Regions from separate parts of the Leucobacter chromiireducens genome, predicted to be linked through region 2. Evidence: predicted binding sites of a transcription regulator. Region 2 holds the regulator's gene; the other holds the start of a gene.
The links. The regulator LexA, encoded in region 2, represses DNA repair genes until DNA is damaged. The targets are predictions, from matches to a motif close to TCGAACANNTGTTCGA.
Positions count from the first base shown of each region.

Region 1: ACR81A_RS02715 (phosphorylase family protein) is a predicted target of LexA. The motif match lies at 4,280-4,295, and genes of this name have one in related genera.

Region 1 is NZ_CP197024.1:611,440-617,509, forward strand. Features, by position in the region: gene ACR81A_RS02685 (SDR family NAD(P)-dependent oxidoreductase) at 1-439, shown strand, start outside; gene ACR81A_RS02690 (amidohydrolase) at 519-1,895, shown strand; gene ACR81A_RS02695 (nucleoside phosphorylase) at 1,950-2,705, shown strand; gene ACR81A_RS02700 (DUF1905 domain-containing protein) at 2,801-3,097, opposite strand; gene ACR81A_RS02705 (S-ribosylhomocysteine lyase) at 3,099-3,590, opposite strand; gene ACR81A_RS02710 (hypothetical protein) at 3,705-4,022, opposite strand; gene ACR81A_RS02715 (phosphorylase family protein) at 4,359-4,916, shown strand; gene ACR81A_RS02720 (hypothetical protein) at 5,144-6,070, shown strand, end outside.
Region 2 is NZ_CP197024.1:2,258,477-2,264,546, forward strand. Features, by position in the region: gene ACR81A_RS10130 (histidinol-phosphate transaminase) at 1-839, opposite strand, end outside; gene ACR81A_RS10135 (LysM peptidoglycan-binding domain-containing protein) at 894-1,343, opposite strand; gene lexA (transcriptional repressor LexA) at 1,602-2,267, shown strand; gene lipB (lipoyl(octanoyl) transferase LipB) at 2,372-3,082, shown strand; gene lipA (lipoyl synthase) at 3,079-4,098, shown strand; gene ACR81A_RS10155 (methylenetetrahydrofolate reductase) at 4,129-5,034, opposite strand; gene ACR81A_RS10160 (hypothetical protein) at 5,031-6,070, opposite strand, start outside.

The DNA.
Region 1 (6,070 bases), 1.5 Mb from region 2:
GCGCGAGGCGGCCGCGGCCATGCAGCGCACCGCGGAGAGTGAAGCGGTCGCGAGTCTCGATCGGGATCAAGAAGCTCCCGTGAGCCGCTGGATCACCCACATCGCGTCGATCGAGGCGAGCCGGCCCGCGCCCGCGCACGCGCACTACGCGGTGGCCAAGGCGGGGCTCGTGATGCACGCGCGCGCCGCCGCGCTCGAGCTGGGCCCGGCCGGGGTGCGCGTGAACACGGTGTCGCCCGGGTTGGTGTCGCGCCCCGGGCTTGCCGAGGCGTGGCCTGAGGGCGTGGCAAGCTACACGGAGCGTGCGCCGCTCGGTCGGCTTGCCACCGCGGAAGACATCGGTAATGCGTGCGTGCTGCTCGCCTCGGCCGGTGCGAGCTTCATTACGGGGCAGGATCTCGCCGTCGATGGCGGCATGCTTGCCACCCCGGGCTGGTAACGCAAGCCTCGAGCGCGGCACCGCCCCGCGCAGCCCGGCCCGGTACAGTTGGGCAGGGTACAACGATGGAGGATTCGCGATGAGTGAGACCGAGAACGCGCACACTGGCGCAGCCGCACAAGCGCAGGCGACGGTGTTGCGTGCCGACGCGATGCTGACCCCGGCGGGCGCGGTCGCCCCGGCCGAGCTGGCATTCGACGCGGACGGCCGGATCACCTACGCGGGAGCCCCGCGCGATGCCGCCGAGTTGCCCGAGGACGCCGTGCTGCATGAGCTCGCGGGGCACGTGCTCATGCCGGGCCTCGTGAACGGTCACACGCACTCCGCGATGACGCTGCTGCGCGCGGTCTCCGACGACGAGGGCTTCATGCCCTGGCTTGCGGCAGTGCAGGCGCTGGAGCAGCACCTCACCGCGGCGGACGTTGCCGCGGGGCTCGAGCTGGCGCTCGTCGAGATGATCGAGACGGGCACAACGGCTTTCGCCGATATGTACCACTGGGACGCCGAGCTCATCGAACTGGTGCGCTCCGCCGGGATGCGCGCGCTCATCGCTCCCGCATCGTTCGCCCCCGAGACGGTGGGGTTCCCCGGCGTCTCCGCGGCGAATGGGGCCGCGGTGACCGCGCTCACGGAGGAGCTTGCCGAGCGCTACGCCGCCGACCCGCAGATCCGCCTCGCGTACGGGCCGCACGCGCCGTACACGTCGCCGCCCGAGTTTCTCAGCGACATCGCCGCGCGTGCAGCCGCGCGGGCGATCCCGATCCACACGCACGTTTCCGAGTCGGCAGCCGAGGTGGCACAGATCACCGAGCAGTACGGCGCGACGCCCGCGGATCACCTCGAGCGGGTGGGGCTTTTCCAGGCCGAGGTGCTCGCCGCGCACTGTGTGCACCTCACCCCGGAAGAAATCGAACTGTTCGCCCGCACGGGCGCTGCGATCAGCCACAACCCGGTCTCTAACCTGAAGCTCGGCAATGGCATTGCGCCGCTGCCGGAGTGGCAGGCGGCCGGAATTCGGCTGACCCTCGGCACCGACTCGGTGGCGAGCAACAACACGCTCGACCTGTTCGAGGAGATCAAGACGGCCACGATCCTGCACCGCGGCGCCCGCCAGGATGCGGCGATCGTGAAGGCCTCCGACGTGCTGGCGATTGCCACGCACCGCGGCGCTGAGGCGATTGGCTTTCCGGAGACGGGCGCGCTTGAGGCGGGTCGCCTGGCCGACGTGATCGCGCTCGATGTCACGGGATCGGCCGCGACCCCGTTTGATCCCGCCGCGCTCGTATCGCACCTCGGATTCGCCGCGACCGGCGCAGACGTGCGCCACGTCTTCATCGGCGGCCGCCACGTGTATGCCGATGGCGAGCACCAGACCCTCGACGCGACTGCCGTCCGCGCTCGCGCCGCCCAAGCGCGCGCCCGCCTAGCCGATCTCGCAGAGGGCGCTCGCGCCTAACCGCTTCCCGCTTGCCGGCTGCGCGCCGGCTCACCCACACACGAAAGGCCCACCATGGCACCCGTCCGTCTTCCCGCCGACTCCGAACTGCCTCTGCTGCGCACTCGCGTTTCCGACCTCGCCGACCGTGCGCTCGTCGTCGGCGATCCGGGGCGTGCGGCCCGCGTCGCCGAGCAGCTCGACGATGTGCGTCAGCTCTCGGCCAACCGTGAGTACCACGTCTACGCGGGCACCTACCGCGGTGTTCCCGTCACGGTTGCCTCGCACGGTGTCGGCGCGGCCGGCGCTGCGGTCTGCTTTGAGGAGCTCGCACGCGGTGGCGTGACCCGCATCATCCGCTCGGGCACCGCTGGCGGCATCCAGCCCGAGGTGGTCGACGGCGCGATCGTCGTCGCGACGGGCGCCGTGCGCGCGGACGGCATCAGCCACCAGCTCGTGCCGAGCGAGTTCCCCGCGATCGCCACCCCGGAGCTCACGATTGCGCTCCGCGAGGCCGCAGCGAAGACGGGCCTGCGCACCCACAGCGGCATCGTGCTGACCGGCGACATGTTCTACCCGAGCGACGTGATCGTGGGCATTGACCACCAGATGTGGCAGCGCGCAGGGATCGTCGCGGTCGAGATGGAGGCCTCGGCACTCTTCGTGATCGCGTCGCTCCACGGCATTGAGGCGGGCGCCGTCTTCGCCATCGATGGCAACCCGCTTGCGGCGAAGAACGACTCGATGGATGGCTACGATCCGTACCGTGAAGTCGTCACACAGGCGGTCGATGGAGCGCTCACGAGTGCGCTCGACGTGCTCGTCTCCTAGACTGCACGAACACGTACGGGGGTCCGATCGCGCGCTGCGCGGCCGGGCCCCCGTACGTGTGGGGCCGCCTGGCGTGGCCTGGAGTGCAGCGTGAATTACAGATCGAGCACCGAGAGCAGGATCGAGACTTCCTCGCCCACCTCGATGCCCGCTGCTTCGCGCACCGCACGCTTAATGGGCAGCACGTAGGCGCCGTCCGTGCCCGCAGGGAAGATGGAGGTGCGCCACACGGTCGCGCCCACCCGGGCTTCGACCTTCACCGCACCGAAGCCCGCACGCGGGCGGGGGATCTCGGCGATGTCCTCGGAGAGCGGTCCCGGTAGTTCGATGAAGACCCACTTCTCGGTGCGAGCCTCCCAGAGGTAGGGGACCGCGGTGAACTCGACGAACACGTTAGGCGATGCGCGAGCGATCGAAGGGGTCGAGGCTGATGCCGCGCTCGAGCACCACCTTCGCCCACTCCTGTGCGGAGTGGAGACTATGGTCGCGGTAGTTGCCGCAGCTCACCGCCTGGGTGCCCGGCACGTCAGCCCAAGTGACGCGGTGCGCGAGGTCGTCGAGCGCCGACTTGATGGCCGCCGCCACCTCCTCCGGGGTGGGCTCGCCCCAGGCAATCAGGTGGAAGCCCGTGCGGCAGCCGAATGGCGAGATGTCGATGAGGCCCTCGAAGCGGGTGCGCAAGAGGGCGGCGAGCGTGTGTTCGATGGTGTGCAGGCCCGCAGTGGGGATCTCCTGCTCGTTCGGCTGCACGAGCCGAATGTCGTAGTTCGAGATCGCGTCGCCTTTGGGCCCGTGTTCCACCCCGATCAGTCGGACGTAGGGTGCCAGGACTTTCGTGTGGTCGAGGGAGAAGCTCTCCACCTCGGCAAGTTCGACGTCGCTCATGCGGCCAGTGTAACGACGACACACGACAACGCCCCCGGCGTGCGTCACACGACGACACCGAGGGCGGTGGTGGGCGGTTCGGGATCCATTGGGATCCCGAACCGTGCCGCGAACCTACGCCGCGCGGGCAAGGTCGCTGAGCGAGAGATCGCCACGGGTGAGCGCGATGCGCGTCAGTTCGCCCTGTGGAGCCTGCTCGACCCGCACGTCCCACCCCGAACGGGTGAGGCGCTCGAGATCGCCGCGGGCAGCGCCCGGCTGGTCAGTCTCGACGAGGTAGAGCGTGCGCCCGGAGGTGCGGTATACGGAGCGGTGCTGCGCCCACTCGGGCACGCGCATTTCCGAGCCCGATCCGAGCGAGTGGTAGGGGGTGCGCAGAGCGGGTCGCTGCTGCGCTGCGGTGCGCTGGGTGCGATGCTTCAGCTGGTTCATGGTGTTCCTTTCTTGCCGCACCATCGTGGTGCGATACCCGCCAAGTACTTCTCGCGGGTGCGGGGCTCGGGATCGAGCCAGCCGCGACGAATCCTGTGCGCGTGAGCGCGGTGCGGACTGCCGTCGTGGCGAGACGCACCACTGCATCACGTTGATGGAGTGCGCCGAGGAGCTGTACGCTGCGGCCGCGGAGTGGGAGGCATTCCTGCTTGAACGAGGAAGATCACGCGTGCCGATGCAAGCTCGAAACCTTAGTTTAGAACAGGTCTTCGAAAAACGCTAGTGTTGATTCGAAATTGATTCGAAACCGCGCGTGAGCGCGAGGGAGAGACTGACATGTCGGACGCCAGCACCCTGCTCGTTTTTGCTCACCGTGACGAGGCTTCGGCCTTCGCGGATGTGCCGCACCTCGTGACCGGAGTCGGCAAGGTGCAGGGAGCGGTGTCGCTCGCTGCGGCGCTGGCTGACGGGGATGTCAAGCGTGTTGTCGTGCTGGGCACGGCTGGCGTGGTGGGTGACGGCGAGGATCGGCTGAGCCTCGAGGAGGTCGTGCAGATCACGGGTGTGGTGCAGCACGACTTCTCGCTGCCTTCGCCGACGCTCGAGCCGGCCGGAACGGTCATCCTGCCGGAGCGCACGGCCACCATCGCGACGGGTGATGTGTTCGTGAAGGATGACGCGCAGCGCGCCCACATCTCAGGGCTCGGTGCGGCGCTCGTGGACATGGAGTCGTACGCCTACGCGAGCGTCTGCGCGAAGTTCGACGTCCCGCTGCAGCTCTTTAAGATCCCTTCGGATTTTGCGGACTCTTCGACCACCGATGAGGAATGGGACACCATCGTGTTCCGCAAGAGCGAGCAACTCCGCGCATTCTGGGACGCACAGCTGGCATAGCTCAGTCCAGGAGTCCAGGGGGCGCGCGACTGCATCTCTGGGCTCAGTATGTTCTTGCCCTGCGACTAGCCTTTGGCTTCCTATGAATTGCTGTGAATACTCTCGCGGAGCGGGGGTTTTTGTCCAAAAATCGCTCCAAATACCGCTCGTTCGAGGGATCCGCCGGCAGTTCGCGCCGTGTAGCGTGTGAGCTGAAATACGTAGGTTGTCGATGGATTGGGGCGCAGATGGGGGTCGGCTCTCAGACCGCGGTCGAGACACTGGACGAGATCGCGGCGGATCTCACGCGCCTGCGCGAGCGTACCGGGGCGACGAGTTACGCGGAGATCGCGCGGCGGATCACGGTGCGACGGGTAGCGCTCGGGGATTTGCCGGACGGCGCGATGATCCCACGCTCCACCGTCTATCACGCCTTTAGCAAAGGGCGCTCACGGATTGACGCCGAACTCGTACGTGACATCGCGCTTGCGCTGGGGGAGAGCGCTGCGAGCGCCGAGGACTGGGTGCGCCGGTGTGGTTCAGCGCGAAAGCACGTGCCGGCGCGCGTTCCCGAACGCGCATCGGGCGATGCGTCCACGTCGCTCGCAGCGGTCCGCTCGGAGGCGGCCGCGGGGGAGCGCGAGATAGACGCTAAGCTCTCTGATCCCAATCTCTCTGCGGGGCTCGCTCCGGTCGTTGGGCGCATCGAGCCGCGCACCGGTTCGGTGCCGGCCGTCGCGCTCTCCGCTGCCTCGCACAGCGCGCTCGCGGTGTGGGCATCGCCGCGTGGTCAGGCGCAATTAGCGGCCGCTCCCGAGGCGCTCGCTGCGGCGCCGGAGGCTGTGGCAACGATCGCACCGCTCACTGAACTTCCGGCAGCCACCGAGCAGCTGGGAGATCCCGGAGGGGAGCCCGCTGCTGAAGTTGTCGCGTGCCCCAGCCCTCGCCGACGCACGCGCGCACAGCGTGCACGATTCGTCGCATTGGTGCTGCTCGCGTGCCTCGCGCTGAACCTTTGTGGGCAGCTGCTCGTCACGCTGTTGCACCTGCCGGTGTACCTCGACATGATCGGCACTGCGGTCGCCGCACTCGCGTTCGGACCGTGTGCGGGTATGCTCGTCGGGCTCGCAAGCAACGGGGTGGGGGTCGCGGTGAACGGCCCGATGTCGCTGCCG
Region 2 (6,070 bases):
GAACGAATCTCCGCAACCGCGCCCAGCATGGCGTCCGAGTGCCGTAGCGCAGCCGTCGCAGCCGCCTGCGTCAGCGCGGACAGGTGATAGGGCAGACGCACCAAGCGCAGCGCGTCGATGACGGCGGCGTCGGCTGCGAGATACCCCAGGCGCACACCCGCGAAGGCGAACGCCTTGCTCATGGTGCGCGACACCAGCAGGCGCGGGCGGCCGGGCAGAAGCGCCACAGCGCTCTCGGTGTCCGCATCGAACTCCTGATACGCCTCATCGACAATGAGCACCCCGTCGAAGGCGTCGTACGCCGCACGGATAACCTCGCGGTCGAGCACGGTTCCCGTGGGGTTGTTCGGGCCGCACAGAATCACGATGTTCGGCTGGTGCTCCGCAATGGCAGCGATCACCAGCTCGGGCGTGAGCGCGTAGTCCGCGGGCCGCGGCACATCGATCCACGTTGTGTCGGTGCCCGCGGCAAGCAGGGGGTACATCGAGTACGTGGGACTGAAGCTCAGCAGCGACCGCCCGGGGCCGCCAAATGCCTGGAGCACTTGCTGGAGCACCTCGTTCGAGCCGTTAGCGGCCCACACCTGCTCCGGGGCCAATCCGTGTCCGAGGTAGCTCGCGAGCGCCTGGCGCAGTCCCATGAACTCGCGATCGGGGTACCGGTTCACGCCGCGCACGGCTTCGGCAAGGGAGCTCACGATGTCGGCGATGACTTCGTCGGGGATGGGATGCGTGTTCTCGTTGACGTTCAGACTGACGGGCACCGGATCCTGCGGTGCGCCGTAGGGCTCTTGCCCGACAAGATTGTCGCGGAGGGGGAGGTCACTGAGGCTGGTCACCACACCAGTCTAGTTTCGAAACGCGCCTGCGTCGTTGGGGCGCGAGCAGGCGGGCTACTCAGTCAGGCCGAGCTCTGCTGCCGGGATAGTCTGCGGATCCCCCGCGTAGCGGAGCGGCACCGCGAGGGGCTGGCCCACATCGACGCCAGACTCGGTGAGCTGGTTCAGCTGCACGATCTCGCTGACGAGATCACGCGGATCCGCCGACGGATCGAGCTGAGTGGCGATCTCCCACAGCGAGGAGCCGGGTGCCACCACGACGTAAGAAAACTCTTGGCCAGCGCCGGCCGTATCGGACGCGCTCGCCTGCGGAGCAGCGAACGTCGCGAGAAGCGCCAGCACACCGGCCACGAGCACCGTAGCGAGCGTTCCCAGCACCACACGTCCGCGGCGGGTCAAGCGCAGTCGAGTGACCGCGGGCACGGAAGAAGCGGTGACCTCAGCCACGGGAGCGATCGATACACCTGCGCTGATCCGGGATCCTGCGAGAGTTGCGGCACTCATGGGACTTCCTTTCGTCGCGACGCCCGCGAAGGCCAGCGCCATGCGAACATCTGTTTCGAATATATCTTCGAGTATTCGAAACCGCAAGCCCGTGTTCGAAGATCAGTTTCGATCTTTTCCCACGACACTCGAACAGATGTTTGCCCCTGTTCCCAGCGCGCGGCTAGGGTTTCGTTCAACGAGACCACTGAACCAGGCACCACTGACATTCGGTTTTCACCGCCCCCGCCCCGCCCCTCCGGGCTCGAAAGGACAGCCATGAGCGACGCCGCAGCGCCACAGACCCGGAAGCCTCTGAGCGAGAAGCAGCAAGCCATCCTTGAGTTCATCGCGCGCTCCGTCGAGTCGCGCGGCTATCCCCCGAGCATGCGCGAGATTGGCGACGCAGTGGGCCTCTCCTCACTCTCGAGCGTCACACATCAGCTCAGCCGCTTGGAGCTGGGCGGCTACATCCGGCGTGATCCCAATCGACCCCGCGCCCTAGAGATCCTTGTCGAGCTCGCGAGCACGAGCGACGCGATCGCGGACACCCCGGGTCAGCAGGTCGAGGAGGCTGCGTACGTACCGCTCGTTGGGCAGATTGCCGCGGGCGTTCCGATCACCGCAGACCAGCAAGTGGAGGAGATCGTGCCGCTCCCCCGCCAACTCGTCGGCGACGGGCAGCTCTTCATGCTTCGCGTCGTGGGCGAGTCCATGATCGACGCGGCGATCTGCGATGGCGACTTTGTTGTGGTGCGCCAGCAGCGCGAGGCAGAGAACGGCGACATCGTTGCCGCAATGCTTGACGGAGAAGCGACCGTGAAGGTGTTCCGCCGCCGCGACGGTCACACGTGGCTACTTCCCCGCAACAGCGCTTTCGAACCGATTGTTGGCGACCACGCCGAGGTGCTCGGCAAGGTCGTCGCGGTGTTCCGCTCGGTCTAACCGCCACACGCAAGATGGGCCGCCCCGGCTTCCGGGGTGGCCCTTTTTGCGTGTCATGTCCACTCGTCTTGATTTGTTGTATCGAGTCTATTTAGTATGACGTCATGACTTCCCTCACCCTCACCCGGCCCCCAGGAACTCCCGCTCCGCACCGTGTACGCGCTCCCGGCCACCGGCTGCGGGTCGAAGGTCCTGGTTCCGAGCCCGTTCCGTACGAGCGCGGCCTCCGCCTTCAGGACGAGGCGGTCGCGCGGCTCACCGACCGCATCGATCACGGGACGCTGATCCTGCTCGAGCACTCCCCCGTGTACACCGCGGGCCGTCGGGCCGACCCGGCGGAGTATCCGCAGGACGGCACCCCGGTCGTGCCGGTCAACCGTGGCGGGCGCGTGACCTGGCATGGGCCGGGTCAGCTCGTGGCGTACCCCATCGTCCGACTCGCCCCTGGCGTGGGCGTCGTTGACTGCGTGCGCGCGCTCGAGGGCGCACTGATCAGCACGGCCGCTGCATTTGGTGTGTGCGGGGAGCGCATCGCTGGGCGCGCAGGTGCGTGGTCCACGCCTCCACACCCCGGAGCCACCGCCGTCAAATTCGGCCAGGTGGGGATTCACGCGAGCGCCGGGATCATCACCCACGGCGTCGCCCTCAACTGCAGCAACTCACTTGAGCCATTCGAGGGCTTTGTACCGTGCGGGATCACCGACGCGGGTGTCAGCACGCTGAGCGCACTCGCCGGCACGCAGGTCACGCCGGCCGACGCTGCGCCAATCCTGCGGGCCGAACTACTCCTCGCGCTCGCGGAGCTCACCGCATGAGCGCCCGAATACTCCCCTCGACCGGCACGCGGCCTGAGCCCGAAGGCCGGAAGCTGCTGCGTGTAGAAGCGCGCAATGCGCAGACGCCCATCGAGCGGAAGCCTGAGTGGATCAAGACCCGCGCACGCTCCGGCCCGGAGTACCGTGACGTGCGCGATCTCGTCCAGTCCGAGGGGCTCCACACCGTGTGCCAGGAGGCTGGCTGCCCCAACATCTACGAGTGCTGGGAAGACCGCGAAGCCACGTTCCTCATCGGCGGATCCATCTGCACGCGGCGCTGTGACTTCTGCATGATCACGTCCGGCAAACCGCTGCCGCTCGACACCGACGAGCCGCGCCGCGTCGCTGAGTCTGTGCGCACGATGGGGCTGCGATACGCGACCATCACGGGCGTGACCCGCGACGATCTCCCCGACACGGGTGCCTGGCTGTACGCGGAGACGATTCGCCAGATTCATGCGCTGAACCCGGGATCCGGGGTCGAAGTGCTCGTCGACGATCTCGGCGGCCGGCCGGACGGGCTCGCGCAGGTGTTTGCGGCGCAGCCCGAAGTGTTCGCGCACAACCTCGAGACTGTGCCCCGCATCTTCCGACGCATACGTCCGGGCTTTCGCTACGAACGCTCGCTCGAGGTCATTGCCGAGGGCCGCAGCGCGGGGATGATCACGAAGTCGAACCTCATCCTGGGGATGGGTGAGACTCGCGCGGAGATCTCCGCGACCATGCACGAGCTGCGCGACGCGGGCTGCGACATCCTCACGCTCACGCAGTACCTGCGCCCCTCGAGCCTCCACCACCCCATTGATCGCTGGGTGCGGCCCGAAGAGTTTGTCGAGCTGAAGGCCGAGGCGGATGCGCTCGGCTTCGCCGGAGTCCTTGCGGGTCCCCTCGTGCGGTCCTCCTACCGCGCGGGCCGCCTGTGGGCGGAGACGATGCTCCGCACAGGACGGGAGGTGCCCCCGCAGCTGCAGCACCTCGCAGAGCGCGCCGCCGCGGACTTCCCGCAGGCGGTGTAGCGCGGCGCCTCCTCGCCCCGACCGCTCGCGCTATCCGAGCGGCGACGGGGTGAGGAGGTTCAGCTCGCGCAGCACCGCGAGTACCTGCTCGTGGCGGTTGAACGTATACAGGTGCACAGAGGGTGCGCCGCCCGCGAGCAACGCGCGCGCAAGCTCGACCGTGTGCTCGACGCCCAGCTCCGGTGCATAGCCTCCCGCCTCCGCGAGCTCCGCCGCGAGGAGACCCGGCGCGGGGCGTCCCGCCAGCTGCGCCACCTTTCGCAGTTGCGCGCTCGTCGATACGGGCATGAGGCCGGGGAGCACGGGAATCCGCAGCCCCGCCGCTCGTGCGTCCTCCACGAATCCGAGATACTCCTCGGCCTCGAAGAAGAGCTGCGTGATCGCGAACTGGGCGCCCGCTTCCTGCTTCGCGATCAGGTACTCAATGTCCTCAGATCGGGATCGCGACAGCGGATGCCCATTCGGGTATGCGGCAACGGCGGTGCGCCCCACACTCGTGAGCGCCGGACGCTCAGCGCGGGCCTCAGCGACCAGCTCAACGAGTTCAAGCGCGGAGAGCGAGCCAGCCACCGCGGGATCATCCTCTGTGAGCCCTCGCGGCGGGTCGCCGCGCAGCGCGAGGAAGTCGTGCACTCCCGCGTCCATGATCCCGTGGATCGCCTCCCGCACGGCCTCCCGCGACTCCCCCACCGTGGTGAGGTGCGCAAGGGGCAGGGCGTCAGTGTGATCGCGGAGGTACTTCAGCAGGTCGATCGAGGCATCACGATTTGAGCCGTTAGCGCCGTAGGTGACCGAGATGAAGTCGGGCCCCGCCGCAGACAGGTGTTGCACCGCGTGCCCCAATGCGAGGGCCGCCGCCCCGCTGCGCGCGGGAAACACCTCGAATGAGAATCTCGCGCGCGTGGGCGCGCTGCCGGTCAGCAGTTCGGGGCTCATGCGTGTCCTCCCTCGGGGGCCGGCTTCCCGGTCGCTCCGTAGCCCGCGTACGAGACGCCCGCGCCCGCGAGGCCCGGGCTTCCCGCAAGCTCGTCCGCTGCGAGCGCCGTTCCCCGCACGCGTGCGGCGATCTTCGCGAACGCCACGTCGCGAGCAAAGTCCGGCGAGCCGTGGCGGGGCTTCTCATCAATCAGATACGGCGAGAAACCGCAGTCGTCGGTGGAGCCGAGCAGCTCGGCCGGGATGAAGCGCGCGGCGCGCACAAGCTGATCCCGCACCTGCTCCGCGGTTTCGAGCTTCGGGTTCGTCGGGTTCGTCACACCGAGCAGCACCCGCGGCACGATGCCGCCGCTGCCCGCCTCCGCTGCGGCCCGGGTGCGACCCCGGAGCTGGCGGCCGACGAGCCGCGCCACACGATCCGGCTCTTTCTCTCCCGCAGCCTGCACCAGGAAGTACCCCGCCTCGATTTGAAATAGCTCCGGCAGCAGCTCCGCGTAGTCGATATCTGCGCTGTGGGCTGAGTCGTTGTCGTTCCCGGGGCACGTGTGCACCCCCACCGCGGCACGCTCGGCATCAGTGAGCTGATCGAGCACCCGGTTGATGAGCTCAATGAAGCCGCTGAGCGCCTGCGGACCCGCCCAGGGGGCGCGGAGATCGCGCCGGAGCGCGAGTCGCCCTTCGGTGAAGTCGATCGACACCCGCGCGGCCCCTGCCGCAAAGGAACGACGGATGTCCTCCGCGCACCCCGCGACGACGTCCGAGAGGAAGTCTTCGCGACGATACTCGCCAAGCCCGCCCTCCGGCACCATGAGCGAGAGCATCGAAGGCGAGATGACCGCCTGCTTGAGGGGCAGATCGGTGAGCTCGCGCGCGGCCGCCACGTCATCGGCAGCCCAGGCCTGGAAACGGAACGGGGCACGGGCGAGGCTCGGGATCACACGGTGATGCCCGTCCGCGAACACCGCGAACACGGGCCCGGCCGAGAGGTCTTCCGTACCGAGCGGGTAGCTCGCAAAGCTCTCGCGTCGCTGCTCTC